2 regions of the Cellulomonas sp. NPDC055163 genome follow, and region 1 is predicted to be linked to the other one. Evidence: riboswitches for the same ligand, from Rfam matches in the RefSeq annotation. Region 1 holds a riboswitch; the other holds the start of a gene.

Region 1 (7,113 bases):
GGATGGTCAACCCGAACGTGCTGCGCGCCGCGGGCATCGACCCCGACGTGTACTCCGGGTTCGCGTTCGGGGTAGGCGTCGAGCGTGCGCTCATGCTGCGCCACGGCATCGCCGACATGCGCGACATGGTCGAGGGCGACGTGCGCTTCTCCGCGCAGCTGGGAGGGGTGGCCTGATGCCGCGCATCCCGCTGACGTGGCTCGCCGAGCACGTCGACCTCCCGGCCGGCACGACCGCCGAGCAGCTCGCCGCCGACCTGGTCCGCGTCGGTCTCGAGGAGGAGGCGATCCACCCCGCCGCCGTCACGGGCCCGCTCGTGGTCGGCCAGGTCGTCGAGCGCACCCCCGAGCCGCAGAAGAACGGCAAGACGATCAACTGGTGCCGCGTCGACGTGGGCGCGCACAACCAGGAGGACGGGTCACCGCGCGGCATCGTCTGCGGCGCGCACAACTTCGACGTGGGTGACCGCGTCGTCGTCGCACTGCCCGGCGCGGTCCTGCCCGGGCCGTTCCCGATCGCGGCGCGCAAGACCTACGGGCACGTGTCCGACGGCATGATCTGCTCGGCGCGCGAGCTCGGTCTCGGCGAGGACCACGACGGCATCATCGTGATCTCGCGGCTCGGGCTCGACGCCGAGCCGGGGACCGACGCGCGCGAGCTCCTGGGGCTCGGCGAGGAGGTCCTCGAGATCAACGTGACGCCCGACCGCGGGTACTGCTTCTCGATGCGCGGCGTGGCCCGCGAGTACGCGCACGCGACCGGTGCGACGTTCCGTGACCCGGGGCTGCCCGTGCCGGACGCGCCCGCGGTGGGCGGGTTCCCCGTCGAGCTCGACGACGACGCGCCGATCGACGGCGTCCCGGGTGCGGACCGGTTCGTCGCGCAGGTCGTGCGGGGCGTCGCCGCGTCGGGCCCGTCGCCCGCGTGGATGCAGCGCCGGCTGACCCAGGCCGGGATGCGCCCGATCTCGCTCGCGGTCGACGTCACGAACTACGTGATGCTGGACCTCGGCCAGCCGCTGCACGCGTACGACCTCGCGCAGCTCGCTGCCCCCGTCGTCGTCCGGCGCGCCCGCGCGGGCGAGCGTCTGCGCACGCTCGACGGGCAGGACCGCGCCCTGTCCGGCGAGGACCTCCTCGTCACGGACAGCCCTGCGGGTGCGCGGGCGAGCCGCATCCTCGGCCTGGCCGGGGTCATGGGCGGCGCGAAGTCCGAGGTCGGTTCGGCGACGACCGACCTGCTGGTCGAGGCCGCGCACTTCGACCCGATCACCGTCGCCCGCACGGCACGGCGCCACAAGCTGCCGAGCGAGGCGGCCAAGCGTTTCGAGCGGGGCGTCGACCCGCGGCTCGCGCGTGTGGCGGTCTCCCGGGTCGTCGAGCTGCTCGTCGAGCACGGTGGCGGGGCGCCCGACGCCGAGCTCACCGACGTGGACCGGACGGGCGAGCCGCCCGTCGTCGAGCTCGCGCTCGACCTGCCCGCACGGCTCGTCGGCGTCGGGTACACGCCCGAGCAGGTCCGCGAGTCGCTCACCGAGATAGGCTGCGAGGTCACCGACGCGCCGGCGGCGGGCCGCGTGCTCGTGCGGGTGCCGAGCTGGCGCCCCGACCTCGCCGTGCCGGTCGACCTGGTCGAGGAGGTGGCGCGGCTGCGCGGGTACTCCGAGATCCCGTCCGTGCTCCCCGTCGCGCCCGTCGGCCGGGGGCTCACCGACGGCCAGCGTGCCCGCCGGGCCGTCGCGGCCGCGCTCGTCGGCTCCGGCTGGGTCGAGACGCTGAGCTACCCGTTCGTCGCCCCCGAGCTGCACGACCTGCTCGGCCTCCCGGCGGACGACGACCGGCGCCGCGCGATCCGGCTCGTCAACCCGCTCGACGACTCGCAGCCCGAGATGCGCACGAGCCTCCTCGCGACGCTGCTCGACACGGCGCGCCGCAACGTGAGCCGCGGGACCACGGACCTCGCGGTCTTCGAGACCGGGCTCGTGACCCGTCCGGCCGCCGGTGCGCAGCCGGCGCCGCGCCTGCCGGGTGGGGTGCGGCCCTCCGAGGCGGACCTCGCGGCGCTCCGGGCCGCCGTCCCGGCGCAGCCGCGGCGTCTGGCCGGGGTCCTGACCGGGCAGCGCGACGCTGCCGGGTGGTGGGGTCCGGGCCGGCGTGCCGACCACTCCGACGCGGTCGCGGGCGCCGTGCTGGTCGCGCGCACCCTCGGGGTCGAGCTCGTCGTGCGCCAGGACGCGGACCACGCGCCGTGGCACCCGGGCCGGTGCGCACGGCTCGAGACGGCGGACGGCACGCTCGCCGGTCACGCGGGCGAGCTGCACCCGAAGGTCGTCGCGGCGCTCGGTCTCCCGGCGCGGGCGGCGGCGTTCGAGGTCGACCTCGACGTGCTGCTGGCGGCCGCGCCGACCGAGCCCGTGCAGGTCGTCGAGGTGTCGACGTTCCCGGTCGCGAAGGAGGACGTCGCGCTCGTGGTCGACGTCGACGTCCCGGCGGGCGACGTGCTCGCCGCGGTCCGCGCCGGTGCGGGCTCGAGCCCCGCGGGCGACGTGCTCGAGGAGCTCCGGCTGTTCGACGTCTACACCGGGCCGCAGGTCGGCGACGGCAAGAAGTCGCTGGCGTTCTCGCTGCGCCTGCGCGCGGCCGACCGCACCCTGACCGCGGACGAGACGGCCGCGGTGCGCGAGGCCGTCGTCGCCGAGGCGGACCGGCGGTTCGGGGCGCAGCTGCGCGCCTGACCCGTCGAGGGTCGACCAGGGCGCCCGTTCCCTCCGGGGGGCGGGCGCCCTCGTCGTCCCCCGGCGTGGCGCGTGGGCCGACACGCCGCGCCGGCGTCGCCGCGCCGACACGCCGCGGCGACGCGCCCGTGACGGCGCGCGGAACGCTTCCGGCGCGGGGCGTGTCCGAATAGGGTGATCCGCGAATGACACGGGGTGCTCGCGTACCGGTCCGACCGGTGCGGGCGAGCTGAGATCACACCCGTCGAACCTGATCTAGTTCGTACTAGCGAAGGGATGTCATGAGATGACTCATGCGCCTGAGAACGACACGGCCGGCTCCGCCCCGGAGCGTGCCGCGCTCCTCGACGCGGTGCACGAGGCCGCCAAGCAGGTCCGGCACCGCACGCCGCTCGTCCAGTGCCTCACGAACGAGGTGACGATCAACCTGGTCGCGAACGTGCTGCTCGCCGCGGGCGCGTCCCCGGCGATGGTCGCGACGCCGGGCGAGGCGGAGGAGCTCGCGCACGTCGCGGACGCGGTGCTCGTGAACCTCGGGACGATGGCAGCGGACCACCGGGTGTCGATCCGCTCGACGGTCGCCGCGGCGGAGGGGGCCCGCACGCCGTGGGTCCTCGACCCGGTCGCGGTGGGGGTGCTCTCGCTGCGCACGCGGCTCGCCGCCGAGATCCTCGTGCACACCCCGGCGGTGGTCCGGGGGAACGCGAGCGAGATCCGGGCGCTCGCCGGGGTGGCGTCCGCGGGCCGCGGGGTCGACGCGCGGGACGACGTCGACGACGCGCTCGCCGCCGCCGTGGCGGTCACCGGGCGCACGGGGTCGGTCGTGGCGGTCTCGGGGGCGACGGACCTCGTGACCGACGGCGTGACGGTCGTGCGGCTCACGGGCGGTCACCCGCTCCTGACCATGATGACCGGGGGCGGGTGCGCGCTCGGCGGGCTCGTCGCCGCGACGAGCGCCGTCGCGAGCCCGCTCGTCGCGGCGGTGACGGCGAGTGCCTGGTTCAACGAGGCGGCGGCCGACGCCGCCCTGGTGGCGCGCGGGCCCGGGTCGTTCGCGGTGGCCTTCGTCGACGCCGTGCACGCCCTGACCGCGGACACGCTCGTCGAGCGTGCGTCGGCGGGCCTGCGCGTCGGCGCGCTGACGGCTGCGGGGGCCCGCGCATGAGCGCCGCGCTGCCCCCCGGGCCGTACCTCGTGCTCGACGCCGCCGTCTGCGAGCGGGCCGGCCACGACCCGCTCGACGTCGTGGACGCGGCGGCGCACGCCGGGCTCGGCGTCGTCCAGCTCCGCGCGAAGGACCGGGACGTGCGCGCGCTGCTCGACCTGGCGGTCGCCGCGGCGGCCCGGCTCGCACGGTTCGTCGGTCCGCCTGCGCTCGTGGTCGACGACCGGGTCGACGTCGTGCTCGCGGCCCGCCGCCGGGGAGCGCGGGTCGACGGCGTGCACCTCGGGCAGTCCGACCTCCCGGCCGTGGACGCACGGCGGCTGCTGGGTGCGGGGACGCTGATCGGCGTCTCGGCCGCGCGGGACGAGGACGTCGACGCGGCGCTCCGGACGGGCGTCGTCGACTACCTCGGCGCCGGGCCGGTCCGGGCGACGCCGACCAAGCCGGACGCCGCGGACCCCATCGGGCTCGACGGGCTCGCCGCGGTCGCGCGCCGCTCGACGCTGCCGGTCGTCGCGATCGGGGGGCTGACCGTCGAGGACGCCGAGCCGGTCCGCCTCGCGGGCGCCGTGGGCCTCGCGGTGGTGTCCGCGGTGTGCGCGCACCCCGCGCCGTACGCCGCGGCGACGGATCTCGTCGCCGCCTGGGCCCGGGCCCGCTCGCACGCCGCGAGCGCCTCGTGACCGCGTCGCCCGGCGGAGCGCACCGGCCGGCGGACGAGCCGGGCGGGCCCGACGCCGCGCCGCGCCGAGTCCTCTTCGGTGCGCCGGGTGGCCCGAGCCGTCCGCGCGTCCTGTCGGTCGCGGGCACCGACCCGACCGGTGGTGCGGGGATCCAGGCGGACCTCAAGTCGATCGCCGCGCACGGCGGGTACGGCATGGCGGTCGTCACCGCACTCGTCGCGCAGAACACCCGGGGCGTGCGCGCGAGCCACGTCCCGGACCCCGCGTTCCTGCGCGCGCAGCTCGACGCGGTGAGCGACGACGTCACCGTCGACGCGCTGAAGATCGGCATGGTCGCAACCGAGGCCGTCGCGCGCGAGCTCGGCGCGTGGCTCGGGGTGCACCGGCCGCGGTACGTGGTGCTGGACCCGGTCATGGTCGCGACGAGCGGCGACCGCCTGCTGGACGGCGGGGCCGAGGACGCCGTCCGGTCGCTGCTCGGGCACGCCGACCTCGTGACGCCCAACCTGCCCGAGCTCGCGGTCCTGCTCGGCGAGCCGGTCGCCGCGACGTGGCCCGAGGCGCTCGACCAGGGCGCCCGGCTCGCGCGCCGGCACGGTGTGGCGGTGCTGGTCAAGGGCGGTCACCTCGCGGGCGAGCCGGGCCGGAGCCCGGACGCCGTCGTGACCCCCGAGGGGATCGTCGAGATCGACGCGCCCCGGGTGGCGACGCTGCACACGCACGGGACCGGCTGCTCGCTGTCCGCCGCGGTCGCGACGCTGCGCCCGCAGCGCGACGACTGGGTCGCGGCGGTGCGCGACGCGAAGAAGTGGCTCACGGGCGCCCTCCGGGCCGGGGGCGCGCTGCAGGTCGGGACGGGCAACGGTCCGGTGGACCACGCGCACCGGCAGGGCAGCGCGCGGCGCTTCACCGACGAGGCGTGGGAGCGGGTCGCGGACCTGCGGGAGGCGTGCGACGAGCTCGCGTTCGTCCGCGGGCTCGCCGCCGGGACGCTCGCGGCGGACCGGTTCGCGTTCTACCTCGCGCAGGACGCGCTGTACCTGCGCGAGTACTCCCGCGTCCTGGCGCGGGCGAGCGAGCTGGCCCCGGACCGCGCGGCGCAGGAGTTCTTCGCGCGCGGCGCGCACCACTGCCTCGCGGTCGAGTCGGACCTGCACCGGCGGTGGCTCAGGCGGTACGGCGTCGCAGAGGGCGGTGCGGCGACGTCACCCGTGACCGCCGCGTACACGGACCACCTGCGGGCGGTCGCGGCGAGCGGGTCCTACGCCGAGCTCGTCGCCGCGGTGCTCCCGTGCTACTGGCTGTACGCCGACATCGGCGCCCGCCTGCTGGCCCGGGCCGACCTCGACGGGCACCCGTACGCCGACTGGATCGCGACGTACGGCGACCCGGAGTTCGCGCGGGCGTCGGACCGGGCCCGCGAGCTGACCGACGACGCCGCCCGCTCCGCCGGTCCCGCCGAGCGTGCGCGCATGCTCGAGGCGTTCGTGCGCTCGTGCCGTCACGAGTGGCTGTTCTTCGCGCAGGGCACGGCCATGCCGTCGTGGCCTGCGCCGTCACGAGCGGCGGCGGAGCCCGAGCCGGCCGGAGTGCGCTGACGCCGGGCTCCGCACCGCGAGGTGCAGGGCGGACCCCCGACAGCGCTCAGGCCACGCCGACCCCGCGCGCGAGCAGCGCCACGCGGACCGCGCCGCCGGAGGTCACCTGCTCGCCGACCTGGGCGAACCCGAGCCGCCGGTGGAACGCGAGCGACCCGGGGTTGGGCGGGTCGAGGTTGACCTCGCACGTGACCTCGGCGAGCGCGGCCCGGGCGGCTGCGGCGTCGACCGCGTCGTACAGCACGCGGCCGATCCCACGGCCGTGGCCGTGCGGCGCGACGACGATCCGGTCGACGTACAGCGAGCCGGGCCGGTGCGCCTGGAACCACCGGTAGTTCTCGCTCGCGTACGCGGCCCCCGGGGCGAGGGCGAGCAGGAACGCGAGCGGTGCGCCGGTCACCGGGTCGTCGACGACGAGCGCGACGTCGCACGCGGGCAGGTGGGCGGCCAGGCCCGCGGTCCCCAGCGCGTTGACGGCCGGGACGGCGGCGTCGTTGAGCACCGCGAGCGCGGGGACGTCGTCGGGCCGCGCCATGCGCGGGACGGGGGAGCCGGCCGCGGGCGGAGGGACGCTCACGGGACGAGGACGACCTTCCCCGTGGTCGCGCGCCCCTCGAGCGCACGGTGCGCGTCGGCGGCGTCGCGCAGCGGGAACGTGGCCCCGACCCGGACGTCGAGCGTGCCGGCGGAGACGGCGTCGAGCAGCTCGCCCGCCCGCCACAGCAGCTCCTCGCGCGTCGCGGTGTAGTGCGCGAGCGTCGGGCGGGTCAGGAACAGGGACCCGGCGGCGTTGAGCCGCTGGGGGTCGAGCGGGGGGACAGGACCGGACGCGGCGCCGAACAGCGCGAGACCACCGCGCGGGCGCAGCGACGCGAGCGAGGCGTCGAACGTCGCGCGCCCGACGCCGTCGAACACGGTGTGGACGCCGGCGCC
Region 2 (7,113 bases), on a different contig from region 1:
GCCGTACGCGGGCTGGGCCGCGCAGTTCGAGGCGGAGCTCGCCGCCGAGGGGCCGCGGTTCCTGCAGGGCCTCGGCCACAACCACTTCGAGCAGGGCGACGGGCCGGCCGGGCGCTGAGCGCGGCGGCGGCGCCCCGTCAGCGGACGAGGCCCTCGAGCAGCAGCGTGAGGACGGTGCCGACGGCGGAGAGCGCGAGCCCCCACGTCGCGCGGCGCTGGCCCTCCGGCCGGTAGCCCTCGGTGACCCAGGCGCTCGCGCGCCGCCGCCCGAGCAGGCTCGCGAGGAAGCCGGCGAGGCCGACCGCGAGGAACGGGTTCCAGCCGAGCGAGAGCACGCCGAGCAGCAGGCCGGCGATCGCCGCGTAGTTGCTGGCGGGTGCCCGCTCGAGGTCGGCGTAGGGGTCCTCGGGCGTGCGTGCGGGGTCCGGGCGCGTCGCGACCGTCCACCGCTCGCCGTCGTACCAGCGCTGCTGCGTGCCGCCGCGGGGGTCGGTGTACCAGCCTGCGGCCTTCCCGGGCGGCGGTCGGTGCTCGTCCATGCGGACCAGTGTGGAGCACCTGGGGACCCACGAGCGCACGCGCTTGCCTTTTATTGAAGCATCAACTAAAGTGGAGAGACCCGAGCGGGAGGACCCCCATGAACGCGCACACCACGCAGGCCGCACCCGGCGTGCTGCAGTCCCCGACGACCGAGTCGATCGCCGCCGGCACCGGCATGGACGCCGTGACGCTGCTCGTCGCCGACCTCGACCTCCAGACCCGCTACTACCGCGACGGCCTCGCGCTCGAGGTCATCGAGGACCCGGACGCCCGCCTGATCGGCACCGACCGGCCCGACGTCGTGACCCTCGGCCGCGCGGGGCGCCCGCTCGTGATCCTGCGGCACACGCCCGACCTCCCGCGGGCCCAGCGGGGCTCGGCCGGGCTGTTCCACACCGCGCTGCTGTTCGACGACCAGGCCACCCTCGCCGCGACGCTCGCGTCCGTCGCGCAGCACTTCCCGCACACGTACACCGGCAGCGCCGACCACCTCGTGTCGCTCGCGTTCTACCTGACCGACCCCGAGGGCAACGGCGTCGAGCTCTACTGGGACCGCAGCCGCTCCCTGTGGTCCTACGGGCCCGACGGTCGCGTGCAGATGGACTCGCTGCGCCTCGACCCCCACGCGTTCCTGCGCGACCACCTCGCGGACGCCGCCGAGCCGGCGGCGGGCGGCGCGACCGTCGGGCACGTGCACCTCCAGGTCGGCGACGTCGCCGCGGCGCGCGGCTTCTACGTCGACGCGCTCGGCTTCGATGTCATGGCCGACTGGCACGGCGCGCTGTTCGTCTCCGCGGGCGGCTACCACCACCACCTCGCGATGAACACGTGGAACAGCGCGGGCGCCGGGCCGCGCGCGTCGTCGCTCGGGCTCGGCGAGGTCGCGATCGTCGTCCCCACGGCCGACGACGTCGCGGCGCTCACCTCGCGGCTCGCGTTCCACGACGTCGCCGCGCGGCACGACGGCGCGACCCTGCGCTTCGAGGACCCGTGGCGCAACGCGATCTCGGTGACGACCGCCGGCTGACCCCGGACGCCCGCGTCAGCCGGGCGTCGAGCCCCACGACGCGAGCACGCCCAGCCGGGCGGCCGTCACGATCACGGCGGCGCACACCCCGACGGTCACCGCCGCGAACGCCGCGTCGCGGCGGTCGAGCGCGACCGGGGCGTGCACCGTGCGCGGCCCCGAGCCGAGCCCGCGCGTCTCCATCGCGACCGCCATGCGCTCCGCCTGACGGAGCGTCACGACGAGCAGCGTGAACGCCGCGCGGGCCAGCGCCCGGGGCGACGCGGGCAGTCGCCGGCCGCCGTCGCGCCCACCGCGTCCGGGACGACCCGAGCCCGGCGCCGACCCGCGGCCGCCTGGACGCCCCGGCTCGCGCGCGGGCTCGCGTGCCGCCTGCGCCAGCCGGATGGTCGACCACCGCTCGGGGAGCTGCTCGAGCATCCGGTACCCCGCGAGCACCGCGTACGTCGGGCGCGCTCCGAGGCGCACGTGCTGGTGCAGGCTGGTCATGAGGCGCGCACCGTCGGTGGTCAGCACGAACGCCACCGACAGCGTCCCGACGAGCAGCGTGCGCAGCATGAGCGAGAGCCCGATCGCGAGCCCCGGGCCGGTGACCTCGAACGGCCCGACCGCACCGAGGACCGGCCCCTCGCGCGTCACGCAGTTCACCGCGAGGATGCTCAGCGCGAACGGCCCGAACAGCAGCTGCGCGCGCAGGAGCAGCCGCCACGGGATGCGCCCGGCCCACCCGACCGCCACGAGGGCGAGCAGCCACAGCACCAGCGGGGTCCAGGGGTCGACGACCGCGAGCAGGACCGTCGAGATCGCGAGCAGGACCGCGAGCTTGACCGTCGGGTTGCGCCGGTGCAGCGCGGAGTCGTGCGCGAGCGGCCGGCCGAACCCCGGCCCGCTCACGCGACCCGCTCCGGCTGCGCGGGGGAGCCGGCCGCACGTGCGGCGGGGGAGCCCGCTGCGGGCGCCGCGGTCGCGCCCGCCGTCCGGTCGTCGAGCGCCGTGAGCAGGGGCCGCAGCGGCAGGCCGGTCGTGCGCCACGCCGCGAGCAGCGGGGGCAGGCGCAGGCCGGCGCGCGCCAGCACGTCGACGTCCGCGAGGACGGCCGCGGTCGGGCCGTGCGCGACGACCCGGCCGGCGTGCAGCACGAGCACGTCGTCGGCGACCAGGCCCGCGAGCCGCAGGTCGTGCGTCACGAGCACGACGCCCCTGCCCTCGCGGGCGAGCGCGGTCAGCGCCCGGGCCGTCGCCCGCGTCGTGCGACGGTCCTGGCCGAACGTCGGCTCGTCCGCGACGAGCACCTCGTGGTCGCACACCGCCATCGCGGCGAGCGAGAGCCGCCGCTGCTGACCGCCCGAGAGCCGGAAGGGGTCGTGGTCGGCGAGACCGTCGAGCACGTGGTCGCGCAGCGCGCGCTCGACCCGCTCCTCCACGTCGGGCAGGCGCGCCCGGCGGGGGCCGTAGGCGAGCTCGTCGCGCACCGTCCGGGTCAGCAGCTGGTGCTCGGGCTGCTGGAACACCATCCCGACGCGCGCACCGGTCACCGTGCCGGAGTCCGGCCCGCCGGGCAGCAGCCCCGCGAGCGCGAGCAGGAGCGTGCTCTTGCCGGAGCCGTTGACCCCGAGGACCGCGGTCACCCGCCCGCTGTGCACGTCGAGCGACACGCCGTCGAGCACCCGGCGGGAGCCCCGGCGCACGTCGAGCGCGTGGGCGCGCAGCACGGGTGCGGCGGTGACCCGGGGGGCCGCGGCACCGGGCGCGCCGGACCCGGTGCCGGGGGCGAGCGCGTCGAGCGAGGCGACGCCCGCGGCACGCAGCTCGGCCGCGAGCGGCAGCCAGACGCCCTCCGCGGCGAGCGTCGGTGCCTCGTCGAGCACGACCTCGGCGGTCGCCCCGTCGGCCCGCACCCCGCCGTGCGCGTCGAGCACCACGAGCCGGCCGGGGAGCTCCCCGAGCTCGTCGAGGCGGTGCTCGATGAGCACCGAGGTGCGGGCGCCCGACGCGCGCACCGCGTCCGCGACGTCGCGCGCGCCGACGGGGTCGAGCAGGGCCGTCGGCTCGTCGAGCAGCAGCACGTCCGGGTCCGCGACGAGCGCCGCCGCGAGCGCGACCCGCTGGCCCTCACCGCCCGAGAGCTCGCCCGTGCGCCGTCCGGCGAGGTGCCCGGCGCCGACGGCCGCGAGCGCGGCGTGCACGCGCGGGCCGATGAGCTCGGGCGGGACGGCGCGGTTCTCGAGCGCGAACGCGACCTCGTCACGGACCGTCGGCAGGCACAGCTGGTCGGCCGGGTTCTGGGTGAGCGTCGCGACCCGCCGGGCGAGCGTGGGGACGTCGGTCACCGTGGCAGCCGTACCGGGCTCGGCGCCGCCCGGGGGCACCGGGTCGACGACCACCGGTTCCCCCGCGACGCGCACCGCGCCCCACACGTCGGCGTCCACGGTCTGCGGCACGATGCCCGCGAGCACCCGCAGCAGCGTGCTCTTGCCCGACCCCGACGGCCCGAGCAGCAGCACGCGCTCGCCCTCGGCGACGTCGAGGTCGACGCCCCGCAGCACCGGGCCCTCGGCGCGCGGGAAGCGCACCGAGAGCCCGCGGACCTCGATCACGCGCCGACCCGCTGCGGGGCGGGTGCCGGCGCAGCGGCCGGGTCGGCGCCGTCCCGGCTGCGGGCAGCACGGGCCGCGCGGCCGATGGCGTGGTTGTCGAGCACGCCCGTGCGCAGCAGGGCGTCCCCGAGGACCTTCGCCAGGACCCCGCTGAGCACGATCCCGCTGACGACCTCGAGCCCCACGCGGTAGGCGAACCAGTCCTGCGTGAGCCACCCGAACCGCACGGTCCCGAGCGCGAGGCTCGCGAGCGCCGCCGTCACGCCCGACGCGACGAAGACACCCCACCCGTACCGGCGGTACCGGGTCGCCGCGAACGCGAGCTCGGCACCCGCGCCCTGCACGAACCCGACGAGCAGCAGCATCGGCCCGATCGGCGAGCCGAGGAACACGACCTCGATCGTCGCGGCGAGCAGCTCGGCGACGACGCCGACGCCGGGCTTGCGCACGACGTAGAGCGCGAGGGGGGCGACGACCATCCAGCCGCCGATCAGGACGTGCTGCGCGAGGTCGCCGAGCGGTCCCATCGCGAGCTGGAGCCACGCCCACGCCTGCACGAGCGCCCAGTACAGGAAGCCGAACACGACGCCGAGCGCCGCGACGAGCACGAGCTCGTGGAGGGTCAGGCCGCGCCGACGGACCGTCGCCGCGGGCCGGGGACCGGCGGCCGGGGCGCTCATCGGGCGTCCCCGTCGGCCGCGCCGGTCGTGCCCGCGCCCGCGCCCGGCGAGCTCGGCGTGCTCGGCGAGTGCAGCGAGATCGTCGCGTGCGTCGTGACGTGCCGGACCTCGCGCCCGACGAGCAGCCACCCGTCGGCCACCGTCGCGAGCACGTCGGCGAGGTCGCCGTCGAGCCGGGTCACGAAGTGCTCGCCCCGGGTGAGGGTGCCGCGCTCCCGGGCGCGGTCGATCGCCGCGTAGATCCCGGCCATGTGGTCCGCCGTCCGCTCCCGACCGTGCGGGTCGGGACCGCCGTCGTCGAGCGGGTAGAGCGCCCAGTGCGCGCTCGCGCGCAGCCCGGTCGGGGCCAGCCCCGGCAGCTCGACGGGGTGGAGCACGACGTCATCGGGCAGCTCGCACGCGACCTCGCCGGGGCATCCGCGCGAGAGCAGGACCTGCGCGACGACGTGCACGCCCCTGGAGGCGGCGGCCGCGATCACGTCGCGCAGGTAGGTCAGGACGTCCGCCTCCTCGCCGCGCACGAACGTCGAGACGTCGTCGGTGGTGACCTCGAGCCGGCTCGCGTCGCCGGCGGCGAGCGCGCCGAGGATCACGTCCACGAAGTCCGACGTCATCGGGTGCAGCGAGAAGCGCGCGCCGACACCGAGCTGCGCGGGGCTCGCGGGCGGGTGCGGCACGGGCGCCACGGCCGGTGCGCCGGGGGCGGTCGGGGGAGGGGAGAGCGTCGGGTTCATGGCGGTCCTTCACCGTCGGTGCGGACCCCCGGCGAGCGCACCGACGGCTCCGCCCGCGCGCACCTCCCGACGGGTCGCCCGAGGGGCCGCCCGGCGGGACGCGGCGACGGGAGGACCCGGCGACACCTGCCCTGCTCCCTACGCTGGTGTGAACCAGATCAGGTTCCACGGGTCTGCGGGTGGGACACCTGCGTGTCCGGCCGCACTCTCAGCGCTCCTGCGCTCCCCGGGGGCTTGTTCCGGGCGAACGTAGCAGAACGGTCGGTGCGCGTCAGCCCGCCATCGCCGCGGCCGTGTGCGCGGCCGGGACCTCCTCGCCGGGCCGCACGGGCCCGGGCGGCGTGCCGTCGCCGAACGGGCGCCCGCCGAGCTGCTCGCGGTGGTGCGGCGCGAGCCACCCGCGCAGGTCCGGGCCCTTCGGGACGATGCGCGAGGGGTTCACGTCCTCGTGGACCCGGTGGTAATGCTCCTTGATCTGCTGGAAGTCGGTCGTGTCGCCGAACCCCGGCGTCCCGAACAGGTCGCGCGCGTACGCCCACAGGACCGGCATCTCGGTGAGCTTGGAGCGGTTGCACTTGAAGTGCCCGTGGTAGACGGCGTCGAACCGCGCGAGCGTCGTGAACAGGCGCACGTCGGCCTCGGTGATCGTGTCGCCGACGAGGTAGCGCTGCGTGGCGAGCCGCTCCGAGAGCACGTCGAGGCGTGCGAACAGGCGGTCGTACGCACGCTCGTAGGCCTCCTGGGATCCCGCGAACCCGCACCGGTACACGCCGTTGTTGACGTCCGTGAAGATGCCGAGCACGACGTCGTCGATCTCGTCGCGGTGCGCGTGCGGGTACAGGTCGGGCGCGCCGTCGCGGTGGAACGCCGTCCACTCGGTCGACAGGTCGAGCGTCATCTGCGCGAAGTCGTTCGTGACGACCTGCCCGGTCGGGACGTCGACGATCGCGGGCACCGTGATGCCGCGGTCGTAGTCGGGGTAGCGGGCCAGGTAGGCGTCCTGGATCCGTTCGATGCCGAGCACCGGGTCGACGCCGCCGGGGTCGAGGTCGAACGTCCACGACCGTGCGTCGTGCGTCGGGCCGCAGACGCCCATCGAGATCGCGTCCTCGAGCCCGAGGAGCCGACGCACGATGATCGAGCGGTTCGCCCACGGGCACGCGCGCGCGACGACGAGGCGGTACCGGCCGGCCTCGACCGGGTAGCCGTCGCGCCCGTCCGCGGTGATCCGGGTGGCGATGTAGCGCATGTCGCGCGTGAACTCGCTGCCCTGCGTGACGTACGACCCGGCGGTGCTGTGCTCGTGGGTGCTGTGCTCGTCGACCATGGCCGCATCCTCTCCCGGCGTGGGGGGCGGCGCCCGGCCGCTGCTCCGGTCGGGGCGGGGGTCGGCGGACCGCCGACGCCGACCGCCCGGCCTGCCCCGGTGTGCCCGGCGACCTAGAGTGGCGAGGTCCACCACGTCGTCACCCGGGAGTGCTGTGCCGTTCCGAGGACCTGCCGACCTGTCCGCGCCGCCCCGCCGTCGACCCGGG

The links. Region 1 has a riboswitch for thiamine pyrophosphate ahead of thiM (hydroxyethylthiazole kinase). Riboswitches for the same ligand answer to the same signal wherever they lie in the genome.
Region 2: another riboswitch for thiamine pyrophosphate. It lies ahead of ACWFNE_RS07050 (YkoF family thiamine/hydroxymethylpyrimidine-binding protein); the one in region 1 lies ahead of thiM (hydroxyethylthiazole kinase).

What each region holds. Positions count from the first base shown of each region.
Region 1 covers NZ_JBSGSU010000014.1:45,923-53,035, forward strand. The annotation lists gene pheS (phenylalanine--tRNA ligase subunit alpha) at 1-176, shown strand, start outside; gene pheT (phenylalanine--tRNA ligase subunit beta) at 176-2,734, shown strand; TPP riboswitch at 2,916-3,028, shown strand; gene thiM (hydroxyethylthiazole kinase) at 3,021-3,899, shown strand; gene thiE (thiamine phosphate synthase) at 3,896-4,582, shown strand; gene thiD (bifunctional hydroxymethylpyrimidine kinase/phosphomethylpyrimidine kinase) at 4,579-6,180, shown strand; gene ACWFNE_RS20065 (GNAT family N-acetyltransferase) at 6,227-6,757, opposite strand; gene ACWFNE_RS20070 (quinone oxidoreductase family protein) at 6,754-7,113, opposite strand, start outside.
Region 2 covers NZ_JBSGSU010000003.1:163,147-170,259, forward strand. The annotation lists gene ACWFNE_RS07020 (hypothetical protein) at 1-118, shown strand, start outside; gene ACWFNE_RS07025 (DUF2510 domain-containing protein) at 138-539, opposite strand; gene ACWFNE_RS07030 (VOC family protein) at 638-1,567, shown strand; gene ACWFNE_RS07035 (energy-coupling factor transporter transmembrane component T family protein) at 1,583-2,461, opposite strand; gene ACWFNE_RS07040 (ABC transporter ATP-binding protein) at 2,458-4,164, opposite strand; gene ACWFNE_RS07045 (ECF transporter S component) at 4,161-4,844, opposite strand; gene ACWFNE_RS07050 (YkoF family thiamine/hydroxymethylpyrimidine-binding protein) at 4,841-5,578, opposite strand; TPP riboswitch at 5,695-5,817, opposite strand; gene ACWFNE_RS07055 (glutathione S-transferase family protein) at 5,850-6,905, opposite strand.